Regions from separate parts of the Actinomadura sp. NPDC023710 genome, predicted to be linked through region 1. Evidence: riboswitches for the same ligand, from Rfam matches in the RefSeq annotation. Region 1 holds a riboswitch; the other holds the start of a gene.
The links. A riboswitch is a leader RNA that binds a small molecule or an ion and turns the genes downstream of it on or off. The one in region 1 is predicted to bind glycine.

Region 1 (11,772 bases):
CAGCGCTCCGAGCGGCTGAGAGGCGACCTGCGCGACCTGGAGGAGACGAAGGCCCGGCTGGAGCGCGACGCCGAGGGCGGGACGGCCCTGGAGGAGGCGCGCGAGCGGGCGACCACCTACGGCCTGCTGGCGGGCACGCTCCCGGCCGAGGGCCCCGGCATCGAGCTGCGCATCGACGACCCCGGCCGCGGCGTGAGGGCCCTCAACCTGCTGGACGCCCTGGAGGAGCTCCGCGACGCCGGGGCCGAGGTCATCCAGGTCGGCGACGTGCGCGCCGGCGTCGACACCCACTTTATGGACGACCGTGACGGCGTCCGCGCTGACGGCAGGCTCCTCACCGCCCCGTACCGGTTCCTGGCGATCGGCGACCCGCACACGATGACGACGGCGCTCAACATCCCGGGGGGCCTGGTCCGCACGCTGGAGGGCGCCGGGGCCCGCGTCCTGATCACCCGGCGCGCGAAGGTGGCCGTCGGCGCGGTACGGTCTCCCTAGAGGGAACGGGGGGACGGTGAACGGACGCCGGGCCGCAACGTCGTGATCGCGGCGGTCCGCGCGGCGGCATGGACCTGCGATCATCGACGAATGTAGTTTGGTGCAGCCGGTTCACCGTTCCAGTTGACCCCTCGGGTAATACCCGCGTAAGTTGCGGCGACCGTCGCGTGAGCGGGGCGGTGAGTTGGAGACCGTGGTCGGGGGCGGGTCCCCGGCGTGGGTTGGGTGAAGGATGCGCGTGGCGCAGGCGGCCCCCGCTACGGCGGGTGGCTCGCGGGCGGCACGCCGATGGTAGGAGGCCGAGCCGATCGATGCCGAGCGTCTACTGCACGCAGTGCGGTCACGCCAACCCGGATGATGCCCGCTTCTGCTCGAACTGCGGCACTCCGCTGAGGAGTTCGGCGCCACCGCCTCCCCGGGAGTCGCCGGGCGAGTCCACGTCCACGATCTCCATCGGGGGGTTCGAGGCGCTGGACACCGACGCCGGCGCCGAGGAGCCGGCCGGGCCCGACCAGATGGCGATGGAGGCGCTCCCCCCGGGCACCGCGCTGCTCGTCGTCAAGCGAGGGCCCAACGCCGGCAGCCGTTTCCTGCTCGACAAGGACCGCACGTCCGCCGGACGGCACCCCGAGAGCGACATCTTCCTGGACGACGTCACCGTCTCCCGCCGGCACGCCGAGTTCGCGAGGCAGGGCGGCGCGTTCTCCGTCCGGGACACCGGCAGCCTCAACGGCACCTACGTCAACCGGCAGCGGATCGACCAGGCCGGGCTGTCGGGCGGCGACGAGGTCCAGATCGGCAAGTTCCGGCTGGTGTTCCTGACCAACCCGGCCCACGGCTGACGGAACGCGGCGAGGTCGCGGCGAACGATGGGAGGGCCCTTGAGCGCGGAGCCGGCCCGGTCCCCGATGACGATCGGGGACGTCCTCGGGCTGCTCAGGCCCGAGTTCCCCGACATCACCATCTCCAAGATCCGCTTCCTGGAGTCCGAAGGGCTCGTCGAGCCGGAGCGCAGCCCCTCCGGCTACCGCAAGTTCGGCGAGGCCGACGTCGAGCGCCTGCGGTACGTCCTGACCGCGCAGCGCGACCACTACATGCCGCTGCGCGTCATCAGGCAGCACCTGGAGGCGCGCGACCGCGGGGAGAGCGTCCCGCCGCTCGGTGCGCGCCCCCCGGGCCCGGCCGAGCCGGACCGGCGGCGCCCCCGCACGCTCGTGGCCGCCGACACCACCGCGCCGGACCCCGCCGTGCGGCTCACCCGCCGGCAGCTCCTGGACGGCGCCGGGATCGACGAGGCCCTCCTCGCGCGCCTGGAGGAGTACGGCCTCGTCCGCCGGACCGGGACCCACTACGAGGGCGAGGCGCTGAACATCGCGCGCGTGGCCGCCGCGCTCGGCGAGTTCGGCTTCGAGGTCCGGCATCTGCGCGCCGTCAAGGCCGCCGCCGACCGGCAGGTCGGCCTGATCGAGCAGATGGTCGCGCCGCAGCTGCGCCGCCGCAGCCGCGGCGCGCACGAGCAGGCCGCCGAGACCGCGCGGGAGATCGCCGCGCTGTCGGTCCGGCTGCACGCCGCGCTGGTAGGCGCGGGTCTGCGCGAGAGCCTCGACCACTGATCGCGCGGCCGGTGGAGGATTTTGCCGCCCCCCGTGCGCCGCGAGCTGTCCGAGCCTGGGTGTACGTTGGCTACATGGTTCGGTCAGGAATCGATCCGCTGCACGTGGTGATCGAGACAGCGAGAACCAGCAGGGAGCCGCAGTGAAGCAGATGGAGGTCGTCGGCGTCCGGGTCGAGATGCCCTCCAATCAGCCGATCGTCCTGTTGAAGGAGACGGAGGGCGATCGTTACCTGCCCATCTGGATCGGGGCGGTCGAAGCGACCGCGATCGCCTTCGCCCAGCAGGGGGTGCTGCCGGCCCGGCCCCTCACCCACGACCTGTTCCGCGACGTGCTCGACGCCCTGAGCGTCCAGCTCCGCACGGTCAACATCACCGCGCTGCGCGAAGGGATCTTCTTCGCCGACCTCATCTTCTCCAACGGCGTCGAGGTGAGCGCGCGCCCGTCCGACTCCATCGCCCTCGCCCTGCGCACCGGAGCCACGATCTTCGCCAGCGAGGACGTGCTGGAGGAGGCCGGCGTGGCCATCCCCGACGAGCAGGAGGACGAGGTCGAGAAGTTCCGCGAGTTCCTCGACACGATCACTCCGGAGGACTTCGGCCGCGCCGGTTAGGCCGCCTCGCGCCCGCCCCGGGGGCGGGTGAATCCTGTGGCGTATGTCACTCTGGAGTGCGAGTTCATGCCATGGGGCGATTGGTCGCCCATTGCGCCGGACCTGGCGGTTTTTGCGGGGGAACCATCGGGGTATGGACTGTGCGGGTGGCGAAGGTGCGCAGTTTGCCCACGTGAAGCCGGTTCATCCGGGCATGCGACGCGCCGACGATGAACGTTGACCACACCCTGACCGGCACCTACCGTGCTGGTGGAACACCCGTGGTGTAATTCGTCAAACCCCCTTGACGAACCGCTGCGGGATGATAGAAGCCGGAGGTCCGCGTGGCGGTGAGCAGCGGCGAGGGCAAGGCGACCCCCGACAGGCGCGTGGCGTCCCGCCGTGCCGGAGAGCAGGGCCTGCTCTTCGACACCCAGGTGTCGGCGCCACCGGAGGATGTCGGCTACCGCGGCCCGACGGCGTGCGCCGCGGCGGGCATCACCTACCGGCAACTCGACTACTGGGCCCGCACGAAGCTGGTGGAGCCCAGCGTGCGGTCGGCGCAGGGGTCCGGCAGCCAGCGGCTGTACAGCTTCCGCGACGTCCTGGTCCTGAAGGTCGTCAAGCGGCTCCTGGACACCGGCGTCTCGTTGCAGCAGATACGCACGGCCGTCTCCCATCTGCGCGACCGCGGCGTCCAGGACCTCGCCCAGATCACCCTGATGAGCGACGGCGTCAGCGTCTACGAGTGCACCTCACCCGACGAGGTCGTCGACCTCCTCCAGGGCGGGCAGGGCGTGTTCGGCATCGCGCTCGGACGGGTGTGGCAGGAGGTGGAGGGCAGTCTGGCGGAACTGCCCGCTGAACGCGCCTCCACCGGCGACGATGACCCCGCCGGACACCACCACGACGAACTCGCCGACCGGCGGCGCGCCCGCCGCACCGGCTGAGGCCAGGCCTCAGAGCGCCTCCTTGCGCTGCAGGAGGGCGAACGCCCCCCACCCCGGCAGGACCGGCAGCCACAGCGTCAGGAGCCGGTAGAGCAGCACGGCCGACGTGGCCGTCTCCGCCGTCAGCCCCGAGATCGTCAACGCGAGCGTGAGGGCGCCCTCGACGGCGCCGAGCCCGCCCGGCGTCGGCGCCGCAGACCCGACCGCGTTCGCGGTGAGGAACACCAGCACCACCGTCGTCCACGGCAGCGATCCGCCGAACGCCCGGATCGACGCGTCGAGGCACAGCGTGAACGCCAGCGTCAGCAGCAGGGTGCCGCCCATCCCGGTGGACAGCTTCCGCGGCGACTGCAACACGTCCACCAGGCGCGGCACCACGCCCGAGAACATGGCCCCGAGCCGCGAGGCGACCACCCGCCGCACCCGCGGCACCGTCAGCGCGAGCCCCGCGAGCAGCCCTAGTCCGAGCACCGCGAACACGATCGTCCGGGACGGGGCCAGGTCCTGCGTCGCCTTCGCCGTCGAACCGGTCAGGAACCCGAACAGCACCAGCAGCAGGATGTGGGTGACCATCCCCACGAGCTGGGACGCGCCCACGCTCGCGACGGCGAGGGCGGGCCGGACGCCCGAGCGCTGCAGGTAGCGCGTGTTGACGGCGACGCCGCCCACGGCCGCCGGCGCGACCAGCTTCACGAACGACGCGGCCAGCTGCACCAGGACCGTCCGGCCCAGCGGCAGCCGCTCGGGGACGAACCCCATCAGCATGAACGCGGCGGCGAGGTAGGTGAGCGCCGCCGCCCCCAGTGCCGCCGCGACCCAGTGCCAGCTCGCCGTGGCCGCCAGACGGCCGATGTCCAGGCTCGTCACCTGCGGGATGACGATGTACGCCGCGACCGACAGCGCCACGATGCTGACGATGGTCCGGGGCCGGAACCGCTCCAGCTTGGCCGGGGGCGCCTCCGTCTCCGGCTTCAGTCTGACGATCTGCTCCCGGATGCGGGTGAGCAGGTCCTTGTGACGCCGCAGCGCGGTGCGGGTCGCCCGCGACAGCGCCACCCGCTGGAGCAGCGGTACCGCACCGCCGAGGGCCTCCTCGCCCAGCACCGGCGCCGCCGTCCGCACCGCCCGCTCCGGCCCCGCGCGCAGCGCCAGTGTGGTGAGCAGCTGCGCGAGGTCCAGGCGCAGCGCCAGGTCGCCGGCCGCCGTCTCCCCGGACCGCAGGTCGGTGAGGTAGGCGAGGCCGTCGTCGCCGACCAGCACGGCCTCGTCCTCCAGGCGCCGGTGCGCGAGCCGCCCCGCCTGCAGGGAGCGGAACTGCCGCCACACGTCCGCCAGCAGCTCGTCGGTGATCTCCTCGTCGGGGGCGTCCCCGAACGGCCGCCCCGGGACGTGCTCGTAGGCCAGCAGCGCCGCCTCGGTGCCCACCTCGCACGTGCCGACCAGCCGCGGCGTCCGGGCGCCCGCGGCGTCCACCGCGTACGCCATCAGCGACTCCAGCTCCAGCGAACGGCGCAGCGACCGCAGCGTCCGCCCCGTCGTGGCGCCGCGCAGCCGCAGCCACCGCCACACCCGGTAGAGCAGCCCGGCGGTCTGCTGGTCGCGGTCCAGGACGCGGACCTCCACGTCCCAGTCGCCGTGCGGCCCCCGGCCCGCCGGGAGCCGGGCGCCGTACCCCTCCTGCGGGCAGGAGGCGAGGACGACGCCGTAGCGGCGGGTCTCGTCGGCGTGGTGCGCGCCGTCCAGGCGCGCCCCCCGCAGCGGGTGCAGCCCGAGCCGTTCGAGCGCGGCCACCACGGCCGCGCCGGACGGGCGCGGGTTCGGAGTCCCGACCGCGTAGAGGGTGCCGTGGCCGATGGCGCGGCCCAGCAGGTAGGTGGCCGCCAGCGCGGCGACGGAGGCGTAGGACGCGGTCAGCCCCGTCAGCGCCGCCAGTCCGATCATGGTCCAGGTCGCGGCCTGCCAGCGGGCGCGGCCCGCCATCCCGACCGCGCTGACGAACGCGATCACCGGGGCGATGTCGGTGTGCACCGGCGCGGTCTCGGTGCCGCCCCAGATCAGCGAGTCGAGCACGCCGCCCGGCGCGGCCCGCACCACCAGGTCGTCCAGGCCCACCGTGATGCCGAAAGCGATCATCGCGGCCAGCAGCGCGATCGCGACGCGCATGCCGTCCTTGTGGAACAGCCGCTCGATCCCGAACGCGATCGGCACGGCCAGCACCCCGAAGCTGGACACCAGCGTCGCCAGCGTCAGCAGCAGCCGCGGCGCGTGCGCGGTGCCCTGCGCGATGTCGGTCTGCAGGCCGTGGGTCGTCTGCTGCGCGATCGACACCAGCAGCATCACCGCCGCCAGCCCCACCACGGACGCCGCGAACCGGATGGCGTCGGAGGGCCGGCGGATCCGGTACGGCTGGGCGGGCTCGTCGACGGGCGCGCCGGCGGTCGCACCCTGCGCCGGGCGCACCGCTCCGTCGTGGGTCTGTGTCACGCCGTACCGCCGCCCTGACCATCCGCCATCGTGATCAGCGTCCCAGACCCGGCGGCGCGCCGTCGAGTCGCGGGGCCGCCGCCGGGACGCGCGTCCATCCCGCAGCCTCATCTCCCCGCCCCCGTGCGGCCCGGGACCGTCGAGTCCCAGGTGAGTCAGCACATGATACTCGCCGGTACGGCCTCGCCGCCGGAGGGCGCGGCCCCTTGCGGCGGGCCGGAACGACGTCGCGGACGCGCCTTTGGGTAGGGTTCGACCCAGGACATGCCGTCGACCCTGTGCGGGAGAGACCCCACGCCGCCAGCGTGGGGCGCCGAAGGGGCAACATCCCCGGAACCTCTCAGGCAAAAGGACCGCTCGGGCGAGGCACCTCTGGAAAGCAGCCGTCGGTCCCCGCGCGCGGGGCGGGACGGCTCACCGAAGGGGAAACCCCGCCGCGCGGGTGAAGCTCTCAGGTGCCGATGACAGAGGGGGAGACCCGCCGCCGGCCGGGCGCCGGCGGTGGACCTGAGCGACCGCAGCAGCCAGGAGGCCCTCCATGACCGCCCAGTTCTTCGCCCCTGTGGCCGCGCCGCAGCATCCGCGGTCGGCGTTCGCCGACCGGCACGTGGGCCCCTCACCGGACGACCAGGCGAGGATGCTGGCCGCCATCGGCTACTCCGGCGCCGAGGCGCTGATCGACCAGGCGGTCCCCGCCGCGATCCGCACGTCCCGGCCGCTGGAGCTGCCGCCCGCGCTGAGCGAGACCGCCGCGCTCGACCGGCTCCGCGAGCTGGCGTCCCGCAACACCGTCCTGACGTCCATGATCGGGCTCGGGTACCACGGGACGACCACCCCCGGCGTGATCATGCGGAACGTGCTGGAGAACCCGGGCTGGTACACCGCCTACACGCCCTACCAGCCGGAGATCTCCCAGGGGCGCCTCGAGGCCCTGCTGAACTTCCAGACGATGGTGGGCGACCTGACCGGGCTGCCCGTCGCGAACGCCTCCATGCTGGACGAGGGCACCGCCGCCGCCGAGGCCATGGCCCTCGCGCACCGCGTCTCCAGGCGCAAGGACCCCGGGACGTTCCTCGTCGACGCCGACGCCCTCCCGCAGACGATCGAGGTCGTCCGGACCCGCGCCATCCCGCTCGGCATCGAGATCGTCATCGCCGACCTGTCCCGCGGCCTCCCCGACGGCGACTTCTTCGGCGTGCTGCTGCAGTACCCGGGCGCGTCCGGCGCCGTCCGCGACCTGGAGCCGGTCATCGCCCAGGCCCACGAGCGCGGCGCCAAGGCCGTCGTGGCCGCCGACCTGCTCGCGCTGACGCTGCTGCGCCCGCCCGGCGAGTTCGGCGCCGACATCGCGGTGGGCTCCGCGCAGCGGTTCGGCGTCCCCTACGGGTTCGGCGGCCCGCACGCCGGCTACATGGCGGTCGGCGAGGGCATCCAGCGCCAGCTTCCCGGGCGGCTCGTCGGCGTGTCCGTCGACGCGGACGGCGCCACCGCCTACCGGCTGGCGCTGCAGACCCGCGAGCAGCACATCCGCCGCGAGAAGGCCACCAGCAACATCTGCACCGCCCAGGTCCTGCTCGCCGTGATGGCGAGCATGTACGCGGTCTACCACGGTCCCGAGGGGCTGGCCGCGATCGCGCAGCGGACGCACCGCCGGGCCGCCGAGATCGCCGCGGGGCTGCGCGCCGGCGGCGTCGAGGTCGTGCACGACTCGTTCTTCGACACCGTCCTGGCCCGGGTGCCCGGCCGCGCCGCCGAGGTCGTCGCGGCGGCCCGCGAGCGCGGCGTCAACCTGCGCCCGGACGGGCCCGACCGGGTCGCCATCGCCTGCGACGAGACGACGCTGCCCGCGCACGTCACGGCCGTGCTGGAGGCATTCGGCGCCGCCGCGGCCGGCGAGGTCCCCGAGGTCCCCGAGGCGTTCCCGGACGCCCTGCGCCGCGAGAGCCCCTACCTGACCCACCCCGTCTTCCACGCGCACCGCTCCGAGACCGCGATGCTGCGCTACCTGCGCAGGCTCCAGGACAAGGACATCGCGCTCGACCGCTCCATGATCCCGCTCGGCTCCTGCACGATGAAGCTGAACGCCACCGCCGAGATGGAGCCGATCACCTGGCCGCAGTTCGCCGCCGTCCACCCGTTCGCGCCGCTCGACCAGGCCGCCGGCTACGTCGAGCTGATCGGCGAACTGGAGGGCTTCCTCGCCGAGATCACCGGGTACGCGAAGGTCTCCGTCCAGCCGAACGCCGGCTCCCAGGGCGAGCTGGCCGGCCTGCTCGCCATCCGCGGCTACCACGCCTCCCGCGGCGAGGAGCACCGCGACGTCTGCCTGATCCCGTCCTCGGCGCACGGCACCAACGCCGCGAGCGCCGTCATGGCCGGGATGCGGGTCGTCGTCGTCACGTGCGACGAGGGCGGCAACGTCGACCTCGACGACCTGCGCGCCAAGCTCGGCGAGCACGGCGACCGGCTCGCGGCGATCATGTTGACCTACCCGTCCACGCACGGCGTCTTCGAGGAGACGATCACCGAGGTGTGCGCGGCCGTGCACGAGGCCGGCGGCCAGGTCTACGTCGACGGCGCCAACCTCAACGCGCTCGTCGGCCTGGCCCGCCCCGGCGAGTTCGGCTCGGACGTCTCCCACCTCAACCTGCACAAGACGTTCTGCATCCCGCACGGCGGCGGCGGCCCCGGCGTCGGCCCGATCGGCGTCCGCGAGCACCTGGCCCCGTTCCTGCCCAACCACCCGCTGCGCGAGGAGGCCGGCCCCGGCACCGGCGTCGGCCCCATCTCCGCCGCCCCGTGGGGTTCGGCCGGCATCCTGCCGATCTCCTGGGCCTACATCGCGATGATGGGCCCGGACGGTCTGCGCGCCGCCACCGAGGGCGCCATCATCGGCGCCAACTACCTCGCCGCCCGCCTCGCCCCGCACTACCCGATCCTCTACACCGGCCGCAACGGCCTCGTCGCCCACGAGTGCATCGCCGACCTCCGCAAGATCACCAAGGAGACGGGGATCACCGCCGAGGACGTCGCCAAGCGCCTCATCGACTACGGCTTCCACGCCCCGACCCTGTCGTTCCCCGTCGCCGGCACCCTGATGATCGAGCCGACGGAGTCCGAGGACCTCGCCGAGCTCGACCGGTTCTGCGACGCCATGATCGAGATCCGCCGGGAGATCCAGCGCGTCGCCGACGGCGGCTACGACGCCGAGGACAACCCCTTGAAGAACGCCCCCCACACCGCCGCCTGCCTCGTCTCCGACGACTGGAAGCACGCCTACAGCCGCGAGGAGGCCGCCTACCCCCTCCCGTCCCTGCGGGAGAACAAGTACTGGGCGCCCGTCCGCCGCATCGACCAGGCCTACGGCGACCGCAACCTCGTCTGCTCCTGCCCGCCCCCTGAGGCGTATGAAGATTGAGTTCCTTCTGGGCAGCTGCCCCCAGGCGCCTGCCCAGAAGTAACCCGTGTGATCGCTGGCATCGCTCCGACCCGCTGCGCGATCAGGTTCTCGCTTCGCTCGGACCTGCCTCCGGGCGCGATCGCGGTGGTTCAGGTCGCCGGTGGCCGGGACGGTGGTCGAGCGCCGTCCGCGTCTCGCTGTGGCCTCTGTGCCTCTTGGGACGGTCCGGTCGAACGGATTTGTGATCATGGCGGGGGTTTCGGGGTGTCGGGAGGTGGTCGGAGAGGGCGGATCGCTACGCTCTTTGCGGACCCCGACCCCCAGAGGGCAGAAGAGCGATGATCGAGTCTCCGGACGCGGTATCCGACGACGCGGCGCGACTGTGCGAGGAGGCCCGCGGCCTCGCCGAGAACGGTGAGGCGGAGCGGGCCGCGCTGCTGTTCGAGAGGGTGCTCGCGCTGGGCGACACCCCCTTCCGGGCGCGGGCGGCGCTGGGGCTGGCGGTCGTCCTGGACGACGCCGGGCACGTCGAGCGCGCCCGGGAGGCCGACCGGGCCGCGATCGCCACCGCCGACCCCGAGTACGGGCCGCGCGCCGCCTACCACCTGGCCCTCACCCACGAACGGGCCGGTGAGCACGAGCGGGCGGCGCCCGCCTGGAGGGTCGTGGTCGATTTCGGCAACCCCGCCTACCTGCCGCCCGCCCACCTGGCCCTCGCCCGGATCGCCGACGACGCCGGCGACTTCGACACCGCCCGCGACCACTGGGAGGCGGTGATCGCGACCGGGGACGCCGAGTACGGGCCGCCCGCCGCGCATGACCTGGCCCAGCGGCTGCTGGAGCGCGACGAGCCCGCCCGGGCCCAGCGGGTCCTGACCGCCGGGCTCAAGCTGATCGACCGGGGCACCGCCCCCTACGCCTACGGGCGGCTCGCCGTCGCGCTCGGCATCTCCTACCTCGACCAGGCGATCGGCGCGTTCGGCGCGGCGCTGGGGGAGGAGCCGCCCGACCCGGAGTTCGGGCCGCTGGCCACCGAGCTGCTGGCGCGGACGCTGCCGCTGCGGGGGCGGGGCGCCGAGGCGGGCGAGGTATGGCGGCGGGGGCTCGCCGAGCCCGGCACCGCGGGGCAGGTGCGGGCGCGGCTGCGCCGCGACTTCGGCGACACCGACGACGACGGTGACGGCGACGGCGACCTGTGGTGGGAGCCGGTCGTCGAGCACGCCGTGTCGGACGGGTCGCTCCCCGCCCTCGCCGGCGAGGCGTTCGGCGCCCTCGACCACATGTACGCGCTGCTCGCCGTCCGGTACGCCGAGCGCCGGTCGGGCGACGCCCGCGAGACCCTCGGCAGGGCGGTGCGGGTGCCGAGCGACTACGGGTGGGGGCCGCTGCTGCACGAGAGCTTCGCCGAGCGGTTCCGCCTGGCGACGGGCACGGCCGCCCCGGACTGGACCGAGGGCTAGCCGGCGATGGCGCGCTCGGCGATCACCTTGGTGATGCGGGCGCGGACGAGGTACTCGGTGGGGACGGCGTTGCGCCGCCCGAACTCCTCGGCCCGGTCGGCGCCCATGTAGCGGCCGCCGATGACGGTCGCCCAGCGGAGCACCTCGTCCAGGTCCTCGACGAGGGACGCCTCGGCCTGGATCAGCACGTACGAGAACGGCGGAGTCTGGTCGTCGACGCAGACGGACAGGCGAGGGTCGCGGGCGAGGACGCGGCCCTTGACGCTGTGGCGGCCCGTGTTGAACAGCAGGTCGTCGCCGTCGAGGACGAACCAGATCGGCGTCACGTGCGGCGACCCGTCCTTGCGGGTGACGGCGGCCTTGCCGGTGCGGGTGCCCTCCAGGACGAACGCGCGCCACTCACTGTCGGTCATCGTTTCCATGGGCCCAGTCTGCCGCACGGCTCATCCGCGGCTGCCGCTACCGTGAGTCACATGAAGGTCGCGACGGCGCACGGGCCCGCCGAGATGGTGCTGGACGTGGTCGACGACCCGGCGTTCCTGCTGGTGCTCACGCACGGGTCGAACGGGGGAGTGGAGGCGGCCGACCTGCTGGCGGTGCGGGCGCAGGCGCTGCGGCTCGGCGGCGCCGTCGCCCGGGTGACGCAGCCGTTCCGGCTCGCCGGGCGGCGGGCGCCCGGCCCGGCGGCCAAGCAGGACGAGGCGTGGCTGGAGGTCGTCGCGGTCCTGCGGAAGAGGTTCGGGGACGTCCCGCTGGTGCAGGGCGGCCGCAGCAACGG
Region 2 (11,772 bases), on a different contig from region 1:
ACGACATCGCCATCGCCTGCGGGGTCGAGTCGATGTCGCGGGTGCCGATGGGGTCGAGCGTGCTGCCGGGCAGCGACCCGTTCGGAACGCTGCTCCCCGACCGCTACCCCGGCGGGCTCGTCGGCCAGGGAATCAGCGCCGAGCTGATCGCCGCCCGCTGGGACCTGTCCCGGGAGGAGCTCGACGCCTACGCCTACGAGTCCCACCGCCGCGCCGCAGAGGCGTGGAAGAACGGCGAGTTCGACCGGGAGGTCGCCTGGACCGGGCAGCGGGACGAGACCGTCCGCCCGGGGACGTCGCCGGAGATCCTCGCCGGCCTGAGGCCCGCCTACGACGACGATCGCATGGCCGAGCGGTTCCCCGAGATCGGCTGGAAGATCACCGCGGGCAACGCCTCCCCGGTCAACGACGGCGCCGCGGCCGTCCTGGTCATGGGCGCCGACGTCGCCGCGCGGCTCGGCCTGCGCCCGCGCGCCCGCTTCCACGCCTTCGCCGTGACGGGCGACGACCCCCTGCTGATGCTCACCGCGATCATCCCCGCCACCGCGAAGGTGCTGGAGCGCGGCGGCCTCACCCTGGACGACATCGACCTGTTCGAGGTGAACGAGGCGTTCTCACCGGTCGTCCTCGCGTGGGCGCGCGAGACCGGAGCCGACCTCGCGCGCGTCAACGTGCGCGGCGGCGCGATCGCCATCGGCCACCCGCTCGGCGCGAGCGGCGCCCGCCTCATGACGACCCTGCTGCACGCCCTGGAGGACCGCGGCGGCCGGTTCGGCCTCCAGACCATGTGCGAGGCGGGCGGGCTGGCCAACGCCACCGTCGTGGAGCGGCTCTGACGGGCGGTCCGGCCAGGTCCGGCGGCTAGGCTTCCCGGTATGCCGAAGGACGCCGATCCGCGCGAGTGCTCGATCGCCGACACCCTGGACCTGGTCGGCGAGCGCTGGAGCCTGCTGGCGATCCGGGAGCTGAGCTACGGAGTGCGGCGCTTCGACCAGATCGTCCACAACACCGGCGCGTCCCGCGACATCCTCACCGCCCGCCTCCGCAAGCTGGAGGCGGGCGGCATCATCCGCCGGGAGCGCTACAGCGACCATCCGGTGCGCCACGAGTACCGCCTCACGCCCGCCGGCACAGAGCTGTGCGACGTCCTGCTCGTGCTGATGGCCTGGGGCGACCGGCACCTGCACCCGGACGACCCGCCCGTCCGGTGGCACCACTCCTGCGGCGAGACGGTCAGCCCCCTGGTCGTCTGCCGTCACTGCGGCAACGAGGCCCGCCAAGGCGCGCACTCCCCCACAGGCCGAGGCGCCCGCCCCTGACCACCCCTTCCCGGGCGGCGCCTTCCCGGGCGGGTGCGGTTCGCGGCGTCACCGCTCCGCGGCCAGGCGGATGCCCAGGCCGATGAAGAGGGTTCCCACCGTGGCGTTGAGCCTGCGGCGGGCGGTGTGGCGGCGGCGCAGCCAGTCTCCGATGCGTCCGGCGAGGACGCCGACGGTGCCGTCCACGAGGAACTCCAGCGCGATCAGGATGGCGCCGAGGATCGCGAACTGCGCCCAGACATGCCCGAGCCCGGGATCGATGAACTGGGGCAGGAACGCGACGGTGAAGGTGACCATCTTCGGGTTCAGCAGGTTGGTCAGCAGCCCGTTGAGATACGCCCGCCGCCCCGAGACGCCGTCCGGTGCCGCGTCCACGTCCCTGCGGTGCCGCAGGGTCTGGACGCCCAGATAGATCAGATAGGCGGCCCCGGCGACCCGCACCACCGTGAACGCGACCGGTACCGCCGCGAAGAGCGCGGCCAGCCCCGCCGCGGCCACGGCGATGTGCAGGGCCTCGCTCGTCGCGACTCCGGCCGTGGCGAGCAGCCCCGCCCGCGGGCCGCCCCGCATGCCGCACCCGAGGACGAACAGCATGTCGGGACCGGGGATCACCATGGCGATGATCGAGGTCACGAAGAACACCGCGAGCAGATGCGCGTCGATCGGCATGTCGCGATCATCACACGGTTCCCGGTTTGTTCGGAACTGGCCGACCCGGGCGGGGCCTTCGGAAGTCGCGCGTCAGCGGGCCGGTGCGGGGCGTCGCTCGCCCGCCCGGGCCAGGGCGGTCGCGAGGCGGTCGCGGGCTTCGGCCTGGGCGCTGATGCGGGCGTCGAGGATCGCGAGGCGGTCCTGTGCGATCTGGAGGCCCCTGGCGGACGGGGGCGAGGCCGCGACGTCGCCGTCCAGGCAGACCGAGAAGGCGCGCACGTCGTCGAGGGTGAGGCCGACGGCGAGCAGCTCCCGGATGTTGCGGACCCGCACGGCCGCGCTCTGGTCGTAGATCCGGTACCCGTTCTCCGCCCGGCGGGACGTGATCAGACCCGCCTCCTCGTAGTGCCGCAGCGCGCGCGGCGTCGTCCCGGTGATCCGCGCCAGCTCGCCGATCCGCACCGCCACCACCTCCGGCCCCAGTCCTACCAGGTGCCGCGCCCGCCCGCGCTCAGGCGATCACCGCGCCCCCGTCCACCGCGAGGACGACGCCGGTGACGAACGAGGCGGCGGGCGAGGCCAGCCGCGTGATCGCCCAGGCGACCTCCTCGGGGCGGCCGACACGGCCGAGCGGGGTGTGCTCGATCTGCCACTGCCGGAGCGCCGCCAGGCGCTCGGCGGAGAGGCCCTGGTGCTCGCCGATCGGGGTGGCGATCGCGCCGGGCGCCACGGCGGCCACCCGGATGCCGCGGGGCGCGAGCTCCACCGCCCAGCCGCGCGTCAGCGTCTCCAGCGCCGACTTCGTGGCGGCGTAGAACGCGTTGCCCGCCCAGCCCCGCTGCCCGACGGACGTGCTGACGTTGACGACCACCCCGCCGCCCTCCAGCGCGGGCAGCGCCGCCCGGGTCAGCAGGACGGGCGCCACCAGGTTCGTGGCGAGCTGCGGCGCGATCGTCTCCGGGGTGAGGGTCTCCAGGGTCCCGCTCCGGACGATCGCCGCGTTGTTGACCAGCACGTCCAGCCGCCCGTGCACGTCGGTCACCCTGCGCACGATCTCGGCCGCCGCGCCGTCGCCGGTGACGTCGGCGGCGAGGGGCTCGATGCCGGGGTGCCCGTGCGCGGTCTCGGCCAGGGGGTCCGCGCGGCGCCCGACGGCCACCACCAGGGCTCCGTCGGCCGCGAACATGCGCGCCGTGGCGCGTCCGATCCCGGTTCCCGCGCCGGTGACCAGGACGACCCTGTCCTGCGATTTCGTCTTCATGCCCCCCAGCCTGGAACCCTGCCGCCAACGGCAGGGTCAACCCTGGCCGGTCCTGTCCAGGAGGAGCCGGGCGCCCGTCCGGGCGCGGGCGGCGGCGGTGGGGTCGCCGTGGATTCCGGCGACCACGATGGCGCCCTCGGCGAGCAGGTAGACGGTTTCGGCGGCGGACGCGTCGACGGGCGAGACCAGGGCGACGACCTGGTCGCGGAAGGCCTGCTTGTGGGCTCGGGCCGCGTCCGCGATCGGCCGGGAGGACGAGCCGAGCTCCCCGTGGGCGTTGACCCAGGCGCAGCCGCGGAAGCCCGGCTCGGCGAACCACGCGCCGAGCCAGTCGAACAGGGCGAGGACGCGCCGCCGGGGGTCGGGCTCGGCGTCCAGGTGGGCGGCCAGGCTCGCCCGCCAGCGGCGGTCGCGGCGGTCCAGCATCGCGACGACGAGGGCCTCCTTCGTCGGGAAGAGCCGGTAGATGCGCTTGAGCGGCAGGCCGGACACGGTTCGCAGCTCGTCCATGCCCACCGCCTGGACGCCCTGCCGGTAGAAGAGGCGCTCCGCGACGTCCAGCAGCCCCTGGCGGTCCCGGTCCTGCTGCTCCTCGGTGATCGCGGCCGGCATCGACGCTCCTGGCTTGACGTTGAGAACGGGCGTTCCCTATCGTAGCGGAATAGACAGAGAACGCTCGTTCTCAACTTGAGGAGGCCGCTGTGCCCGACGACCGTCCGCCCTACCCGCCGTTCACCCTGGAGACCGCCGGGCAGAAGGTCCAGGCGGCCGAGGACGCGTGGAACACCCGCGACCCGCACCTGGTGGCGCAGGCCTACACGCCCGACTCGGTCTGGCGCAACCGGGACCGGTTCGTCACCGGACGGGAGGAGATCATCGCGTTCCTGACGGACAAGTGGGAGCGGGAGCTCGACTACGCGCTGCGCAAGAGCCTGTGGGGATTCCGCGAGAACCGCATGGCCGTCCGCTTCCAGTACGAGTGGCACGACGCCGGCGGGCAGTGGTGGCGCAGCTACGGCAACGAACTGTGGGAGTTCGACGAGCGCGGCCTCATGCGGCGGCGGGAGGCGAGCATCAACGACGTCGCGATCGGCGAGGCCGACCGGCGCATCCACGGCCCGCGCCCCGCGAGCGAGCACGGACTCGACGTCCCGCTCCGATAGCGCGGGCGCTCAGCATTCGATGACGTTGACGGCGAGGCCGCCGCGCGAGGTCTCCTTGTACTTGTCGAGCATGTCGCGGCCGGTGTCGCGCATGGTCTTGATGGCCTTGTCGAGGGAGACGAAGTGGCGGCCGTCGCCGCGCAGGGAGATCCGGGCGGCGCTGATGGCCTTGACGGCGCCGACGGCGTTGCGCTCGATGCAGGGGACCTGGACCAGGCCGCCGACGGGATCGCAGGTCAGCCCCAGGTTGTGCTCGATGCCGATCTCGGCGGCGTTCTCCACCTGCTCGGGGGTGCCGCCGAGGACCTCGGTGAGCCCGGCGGCGGCCATCGAGCAGGCCGAGCCGACCTCGCCCTGGCAGCCGACCTCGGCGCCGGAGATCGAGGCGTTCTGCTTGAACAGCACGCCGATCGCCCCGGCCGTCAGCAGGAACCGCACGACGCCCTCGTCGTCCCGGCCGGGGATGAACCGGTCGTAGTAGTGCAGGACGGCCGGGATGATGCCCGCGGCGCCGTTGGTGGGGGCGGTGACGATCCGCCCGCCCGCGGCGTTCTCCTCGTTGACGGCGAGGGCGAACAGGGTGATCCAGTCCATCGCGTGGAGCGGGTCGGACGCCTTCTCGACGGAGAGCTGGCGGTGCAGCTGGGGAGCGCGGCGGCGCACCTTGAGCCCGCCCGGCAGCAGGCCCTCGCGCGTGCAGCCCCGGACGACGCAGGCCCGCATGACCTGCCAGAGTTCGAGCAGGCCGTCCTGGATCTCGGCGGCGTCGCGGCCGAACGCCCTCTCGTTCTCCAGCATCAGCGCGGAGATCGAAAGGCCCGTCTCCCGGCAGCGTTCGAGCAGCTCGGCGGCCGTGTCGAAGGGGTGCGGCAGGACGGTGTCGTCGGGCTTGATGCGGTCGGCGCCGGTGGCGTTCTCGTCCAGGATGAAGCCGCCGCCGACCGAGTAGTACACCTTGGCGCGCAGCTCCTCGCCCGAGGCGTCCAGGGCCGTGAAGCGCATCCCGTTGGGGTGGCCGGGCAGCGACTCCTTGCGCTCGAAGACCAGGTGCTCGTTGACCACGAACGGGACGTCGTGGTCGCCGAACAGGCGCAGGGCCCCGCGCTCACGGATGGCGGCGAGCCGCTCGTCCACCCGGTCGACGTCGACGAGTTCGGGTTTGTCGCCTTCGAGGCCGAGGATGACGGCCTTGTCGGAGCCGTGGCCCTTGCCGGTGAGGCCGAGCGACCCGTAGAGGGTGACGGCGACGGACGCGGTCTTCTCCAGCAGCCCGTCGCGCTGCAGGCCCCTGGCGAACCGGTGCGCCGCGGCCATCGGGCCCCCCGTGTGGGAGGACGACGGTCCGATACCGATCTTGAACAGGTCGAAAACGCTGATGGCCATCGCTACCTCGTTGTAGCCGCGCCCCCTCCCCGCGAGGGGAGGGGGCGCCGGAACGTCACAGGTTCGGGTACAGGGGGTGCCGGTCGGCCAGCGCCTCGACCCGGGCCGCGAGCCCGTCCCGGTCGAAGGACGGCTGCAGCGCCAGCGCGATCACGTCCGCGACCTCGGCGAAGTCCTCGGCGGTGAAGCCGCGCGTCGCCAGGGCCGGGGTGCCGATCCGCAGGCCGGAGGTGACCATCGGCGGGCGCGGGTCGTTCGGCACCGCGTTGCGGTTGACCGTGATGCCGATGTCGTGCAGGCGGTCCTCGGCGTCCCGCCCGGTGAGCTCGGAGTCCACCAGGTCGACCAGCACGAGGTGGACGTCCGTCCCGCCGGTCAGGACCTTGACGCCGGCCTTGGCGGAGTCCTCGGCGAGCAGGCGCTCGGCCAGCAGCTTCGCGCCCTGCACCGTCGCCGCCTGCCGGGCCCGGAACTCCTCCGACGCGGCGATCTTCAGGGCGACGGCCTTGGCGGCGATCACGTGCTCCAGCGGCCCGCCCTGCATGCCGGGGAACACCGCTGAGTTGATCTTCTTGCCGAACTCCTCGCGGGCGAGGATCAGCCCGCCGCGCGGTCCGCCGAGCGTCTTGTGCGTCGTGGTCGTCACGATGTCGGCGTGCGGGACGGGCGAGGGGTGCAGCCCCGCCGCGACCAGGCCCGCGAAGTGCGCCATGTCGACCATGAGCAGCGCCCCGACCGAGTCGGCGATCCGGCGGAACGCGGCGAAGTCGAGCTGCCGCGGGTACGCCGACCAGCCCGCCACGATCATCTTCGGCCGGTGCTCGGCCGCGAGCGAGGCCACCTCGTCCATGTCGACCAGGCCGTCCTCGGCGCGGACGTGGTAGGGCACCACGTTCAGCACCTTGCCGGAATAGTTGAGCCGCATCCCGTGCGTGAGGTGCCCGCCGTGCGCGAGGTCGAGGCCGAGGATCGTGTCGCCGTGCTGGAGCAGCGCGAAGTAGACGGCCGTGTTGGCCTGCGCCCCGCTGTGCGGCTGGACGTTCGCGTGCTCGGCGCCGAACAGCGCCTTGGCCCGGTCGATCGCGAGCTGCTCGGTGACGTCGACGAACTCGCAGCCGCCGTAGTACCGGCGCCCCGGATACCCCTCGGCGTACTTGTTCGTCAGGACCGACCCCTGAGCCTCCAGCACCGAGACGGGCGCGAAGTTCTCCGACGCGATCATCTCCAGGGTGCTCTGCTGGCGCCGCAGCTCCGCCGCGACGGCCTCGGCGACCTCCGGATCGGCCGTCGCGAGAGAGTCGTCCAAGCTCATGATTCCTCGACCAGCTTGCCGTAGGCGGTGGAGTCGAGCAGGTCGCCCGGCTCCACCGAGATCCGCACCTTGAAGATCCAGCCCTCGCCGTACGGGTCGTCGTTGATGACCTTCGGCTCGTCCACCACCGCGCTGTTGATCGCGGTGATCTCGCCGCTGACGGGGGAGTAGAGCTCGCTGACCGACTTGGTCGACTCCACCTCGCCGCACGGTTCGCCCGCCTCGACGGCGTCGCCCTCCGACGGCGTCAGCTCGATGTAGACGATCTCACCGAGGGCGTCGGCGGCGTGCGCGGTGATGCCGACCGTGACGATGCCGTCCTCGCCACCGAGGCCCGACACCCACTCGTGCTCCTCGCTGTAGCGGAGCTCCTCCGGAACGCTCACGATCACTTCTCTCTTTCCCCTGTGGGGGCGCGCGCCCCCACACCGCCGGACAACTTGTTCAGGAACGCTTGTAGAACGGTAGGGCCACCACGTCCACCGGCTCGTGCCGGCCGCGGACGTCCACGGCCAGGCCCGTCTCCTCGACGCCGCTGTCGAGGTACGCCATGGCGATCGGCGTGCCCAGTGTGGGCGACGGGGCGCCGCTCGTCACGATGCCGCACGGCGCGCCGCCGGACGTGACGACCTGGTACCCCTTGCGGGGCGCGCGACGCCCCCGCGCGACCAGTCCCACGAGCCTACGGCCCGGCGGGGTCTGCGCCTGCGCCGCCAGAGCGGACTTCCCCACGAAATCGCCAGGCTTGTCCAGCTTCACCACACGGCCGAGGCCCGCCTCGAACGGCGTCGTCTCGGCCGTCAGCTCGTTTCCGTACAGCGGCATCCCCGCCTCCAGGCGCAGCGTGTCGCGCGCCGACAGCCCCGCGGGGACGACCCCCTCCACCGCGGCGAGCGCCTTCCACAACCGGACCGCGTCGGACGCGTCCACGAACAGCTCGAACCCGTCCTCGCCCGTGTACCCGGTGCGGGCGACCAGCGCGTCCACGCCCGCGACCCGCCCCGCGAGGATCGCGTAGTACTTCAGGCCCTCCAGCGGCGCGTCCGTGAACCCTTCGAGAATTCCCTGGGAACGCGGCCCCTGCAGGGCGATCAGCGCGTAGGAGTCGGACCGGTCGTCCACCGCGGCCTCGAACTCCGCGGCACGCTCGATCAGCGCCTCCCGGACGACGGCGGCGTTCGCGGCGTTCGCCACCACCATCCACGTCTCGTCCGCGAGCCGGTAGACGATCAGGTCGTCCAGGACGCCGCCGTCGTGGCCGCAGATCATCGTGTAGCGGGCCTTGCCGACCGGCATCGGCGACAGGTTGCCGACCAGCGCGAAGTCGAGCGCGGCCCCCGCGCCCGGCCCCGAGAGGAAGATCTCCCCCATGTGCGACAGGTCGAACAGCCCCGCACCCGTGCGGACGGCCTGGTGCTCGGCGGTCTCGCTCGCATAGCGCAGCGGCATCAGGTGGCCGGCGAAGTCGACGAGGTTCGCGCCGAGGTCCTCATGGACGTCGTGCAGCGGCGTCTTCTTCGCGGTCGGATCGGCGGACATGGGCTCGGCTCCTTCGTCACGGGCGCGCATGGTCCATCGTCCCACTCGCGCACCGGGCGTATCGGTGCCTCCCCCTCTGTCATCGGCGCCTGAGAGCTTCACCCACCGCGGCACGGCGGGCTTTCACCTTCGGCGGGGGACCGGAGTCCCCGCTTTCCAGAGGTCGCCTGGCCCGTGCGGTCCGTGGGCCTGAGAGGTTCCGGGGAGGATTTGCTCCTTCGGCGTCCCCCACCGGCTGCGAGGGACTCTCCCGCACGGGATCATCGGCTGTCGCAGAAGGCTAGCAGTGTTCATTGCGTTTCCCCAGGGTCGGGGCCTTGGGGGCCCCGACCCTGGGGAAACGCGTGCGATCGCTGCATCGCTCCGGCTCGCCTTGCGGCTCGCTTCGCGATCAGATCCTTGCTTCGCTCGGATCTGCCTTCGGACGCGATCGCGGGGGTTCAGGTGGTCGCGGGGCTCAGGTGGCGGCTGAGGTTGCTTCGTCAGACGGCTGAGGTTGCTTCGTCAGACGGCTGAGGTTGCTTCGTTGGACGGTGCTGCCGCCCGCGGCCATTTCGGTCCCCCTTGGCGCGGCGTCCCTCGCGCTCTGGCTTGTGCTTGGCCTGGCGGGTGCCCGCGGCGGCTTGGCTGTGTGCTGCGGCAACGGGGGCGACAGGTCTTGAGCGCCCTTGGGGGATGCTCGGGTGCGCTTCGGCCGGTTCCGGCGGGCGTCAGCGTGGGGACGTGCCGGGGGAGGCGGACATGGACTTTACGCAGGTTTGTAGGGCGGTCCTGATCTTTTGCAGCTCGTCGGGGGCGGGGGTCCTGGTGGGGTTGGGGGTCGGCATCTGGACGCCTTGCTTGTGCATGCAGTCGTTGAAGGCCTTGACCGCCTTGGACTGGGCCGGGGGGAGGGGCGTGGTCTCGCTGCCTGGGCCGGGCTCGGGAGAGGACGGGGCCGTGGCCGCGGGGGTCGGGGCGGGGGGTGACGACGCGCTTGTCGCCTTGCCGTCGTCGGAGCCGCCGCAGCCGGCCAGGGCCAGCGTCAGCGCCAGTACCGCTACATGACCGCGCTTCAAGGGAGAACCTCCGTGGGACGGGGTGGGGCCGCCCATGATGCGCGGTCGGCCCTCCTCGGGGATACGGGCTCTCGTGACAATGACGCGCGGTCGGGTTAGCACCGCGACCGCAGCTGATCAGTACGGAATCGATGACTTCCTCGGGCATCGCCGAGCCGGCGCCGCTATGACCTTGGTCGGCCCGAACCACGATGACGCCGCACTCCATGAGCCGCTCGGCAGCACCGACAACCAGAATTTCCTTGACAAAATTTTTTGTCGGTTGGATCCTGGAGCGGTGCTGGAAGTCGCTGTGATCGAAGAACCCGCTGCGGCCGAGGCGTCCCTGGACCCGATCAGGTCACGGATCCTCGCCGCCCTGGCCGAGCCCGGCTCGGCCGCCATGCTGGCCGCCCGGCTGGGGCTCCCCCGGCAGAAGGTCAACTACCACCTGAAGGAATTGGAGCGCCATGGGCTGGTCGAACTCGCCGAGGAGCGGCGCAAGGGCAGCGTCACCGAACGGGTGTACCGCGCTACCGCCGCCTCCTATGTGATCTCTCCCCGCGTCCTGGCCGCCGTCAGTCCCGACCCCTCCCGGTCTCCGGACCAGATGTCCGCCCACTGGCTGCTGGCGCTGGGGGCCCGGCTGGTGCAGGAGGTCGGGACCCTGCTGACCGGCGCCTCTCGGGCCCGGCGGCAGGTCGCCACCTTCGGCATCGACGCGGAGGTGCGGTTCGCCACCGCGGCCGACCGGTCGGCCTTCGCCGATGAACTGGCCCAGGCCGTGGCCGTCCTTGTCGGCCGCTACCACGACGAGTTCGCCCCGCAGGGCCGGAACCACCGGGTGGTCGTCGGGCTCCACCAGATCCCCGCGCAGCCCGGCGCCCGGAGGACCGCGCCCGGCCCGCAGCAGGTGGACGCGGGGGCGCACGCGAGCGAACCCGAAGCAGGAGAGGAGAACCGACGATGACCCACCCCTTTGAGATCGAGCTGGAGACGACCCTGCCGGCAGGCCCGGAACAGGTCTGGGAGGCGATCGCCACGGGACCGGGAATCGACTCCTGGTTCATGGGCCGCAACGAGGTCGAGCCACGCGAGGGCGGAGTCGCCGCCATGGAGACCGGAGGCCGCCGGGAGGAAGCGATGATCATCACTTACGAACCCGGCAAGCGCTTCGCCACCCGCACGGCCACCGCCGAGGACGGCCGGTTCATGGCCTTCGAGTATCTGATCGAGGGACGGGACGGCGGCAGCACTGTGCTCCGCGTCGTTCACAGCGGCGTGCTCGGCGACGACTGGCAGGATGAGTACGACGGGCTGCGCCGCGGCTGGCCCTTCCACCTCCACACACTCCGCGAGTACCTGACGCACTTCCCGGGACGCGCCGGTGTCCCCGTCTTCGCCGTCGCGCCGTCGGACGGACGCTCGGCGCAGGAGGTTCACGAGGCGCTCACCCGCGGGCTGTCCCTGCCGACCCCGGTCGCCGTGGGCGCGCGGGCGCACGCCGAACCCGCGGAGCTGCCGCCACTTGATGGCGAAGTGGTCTGGTCGGACGACGAGCGCATCAAGGTCCGCACCGCGGACGGGATCTACACCTTCCTCCACATCACCGGCGCGGTGCTGGTGTTCCATCACCTCTTTGGGCCGGACACGGACGGGGCCGAGGCGGCCTGGCGGCAGTGGCTGATCGGGCTCCTCGCCTGAGAGCCCCCCAGGTACGCCCGTACGCCGACGGCGCCGTCGGGCCACCGGGGACTGGACCGCTCCCGGCGCCGCGGAACGACCGCGCTCCGCTCCAACGCGGCCCAAGCGTGCACCGAACAGCCTGAATACACACACGAAAGACCAAGGAGTCTTCAATGCGTACCCTGATCAGCACTGCCTTCATGTCGCTCGACGGCGTCGTCGAGGCCCCGGGCGACGAACCGGGCTACCGGAACTCCGGATGGACCTTCAAGGACGTCGAGTTCCTCCCCGAGGCCTACGAGATCAAGGGGCGGGAGCAGATGGAAGCTACCGCGATCCTGATGGGCCGGATCAGCTATGAGGTGTTCAGCCCAGTTTGGCCGAACATGCAGGAATTCGCGCATTACAACACGTTGCCGAA

Region 2: another riboswitch for glycine. It lies ahead of gcvT (glycine cleavage system aminomethyltransferase GcvT); the one in region 1 lies ahead of gcvP (aminomethyl-transferring glycine dehydrogenase).

Annotation. Positions count from the first base shown of each region.
Region 1 covers NZ_JBFAGB010000020.1:70,047-81,818, forward strand. Annotated here, with positions in the region: gene AB0H37_RS23320 (DUF881 domain-containing protein) at 1-495, shown strand, start outside; gene AB0H37_RS23325 (FHA domain-containing protein) at 807-1,337, shown strand; gene AB0H37_RS23330 (MerR family transcriptional regulator) at 1,377-2,108, shown strand; gene AB0H37_RS23335 (bifunctional nuclease family protein) at 2,251-2,721, shown strand; gene AB0H37_RS23340 (MerR family transcriptional regulator) at 3,045-3,650, shown strand; gene AB0H37_RS23345 (lysylphosphatidylglycerol synthase transmembrane domain-containing protein) at 3,660-6,134, opposite strand; glycine riboswitch at 6,406-6,500, shown strand; gene gcvP (aminomethyl-transferring glycine dehydrogenase) at 6,673-9,552, shown strand; gene AB0H37_RS23355 (tetratricopeptide repeat protein) at 9,873-10,994, shown strand; gene AB0H37_RS23360 (PPOX class F420-dependent oxidoreductase) at 10,991-11,416, opposite strand; gene AB0H37_RS23365 (alpha/beta family hydrolase) at 11,468-11,772, shown strand, end outside.
Region 2 covers NZ_JBFAGB010000002.1:326,901-338,672, reverse strand. Annotated here, with positions in the region: gene AB0H37_RS03665 (thiolase family protein) at 1-836, shown strand, start outside; gene AB0H37_RS03660 (helix-turn-helix domain-containing protein) at 876-1,319, shown strand; gene AB0H37_RS03655 (LysE family translocator) at 1,368-1,988, opposite strand; gene AB0H37_RS03650 (MerR family transcriptional regulator) at 2,061-2,432, opposite strand; gene AB0H37_RS03645 (SDR family oxidoreductase) at 2,482-3,231, opposite strand; gene AB0H37_RS03640 (TetR/AcrR family transcriptional regulator) at 3,268-3,843, opposite strand; gene AB0H37_RS03635 (nuclear transport factor 2 family protein) at 3,933-4,394, shown strand; gene AB0H37_RS03630 (L-serine ammonia-lyase) at 4,404-5,777, opposite strand; gene glyA (serine hydroxymethyltransferase) at 5,833-7,089, opposite strand; gene gcvH (glycine cleavage system protein GcvH) at 7,086-7,475, opposite strand; gene gcvT (glycine cleavage system aminomethyltransferase GcvT) at 7,534-8,628, opposite strand; glycine riboswitch at 8,796-8,891, opposite strand; gene AB0H37_RS03610 (hypothetical protein) at 9,339-9,686, opposite strand; gene AB0H37_RS03605 (helix-turn-helix domain-containing protein) at 9,964-10,635, shown strand; gene AB0H37_RS03600 (SRPBCC domain-containing protein) at 10,632-11,369, shown strand; gene AB0H37_RS03595 (dihydrofolate reductase family protein) at 11,525-11,772, shown strand, end outside.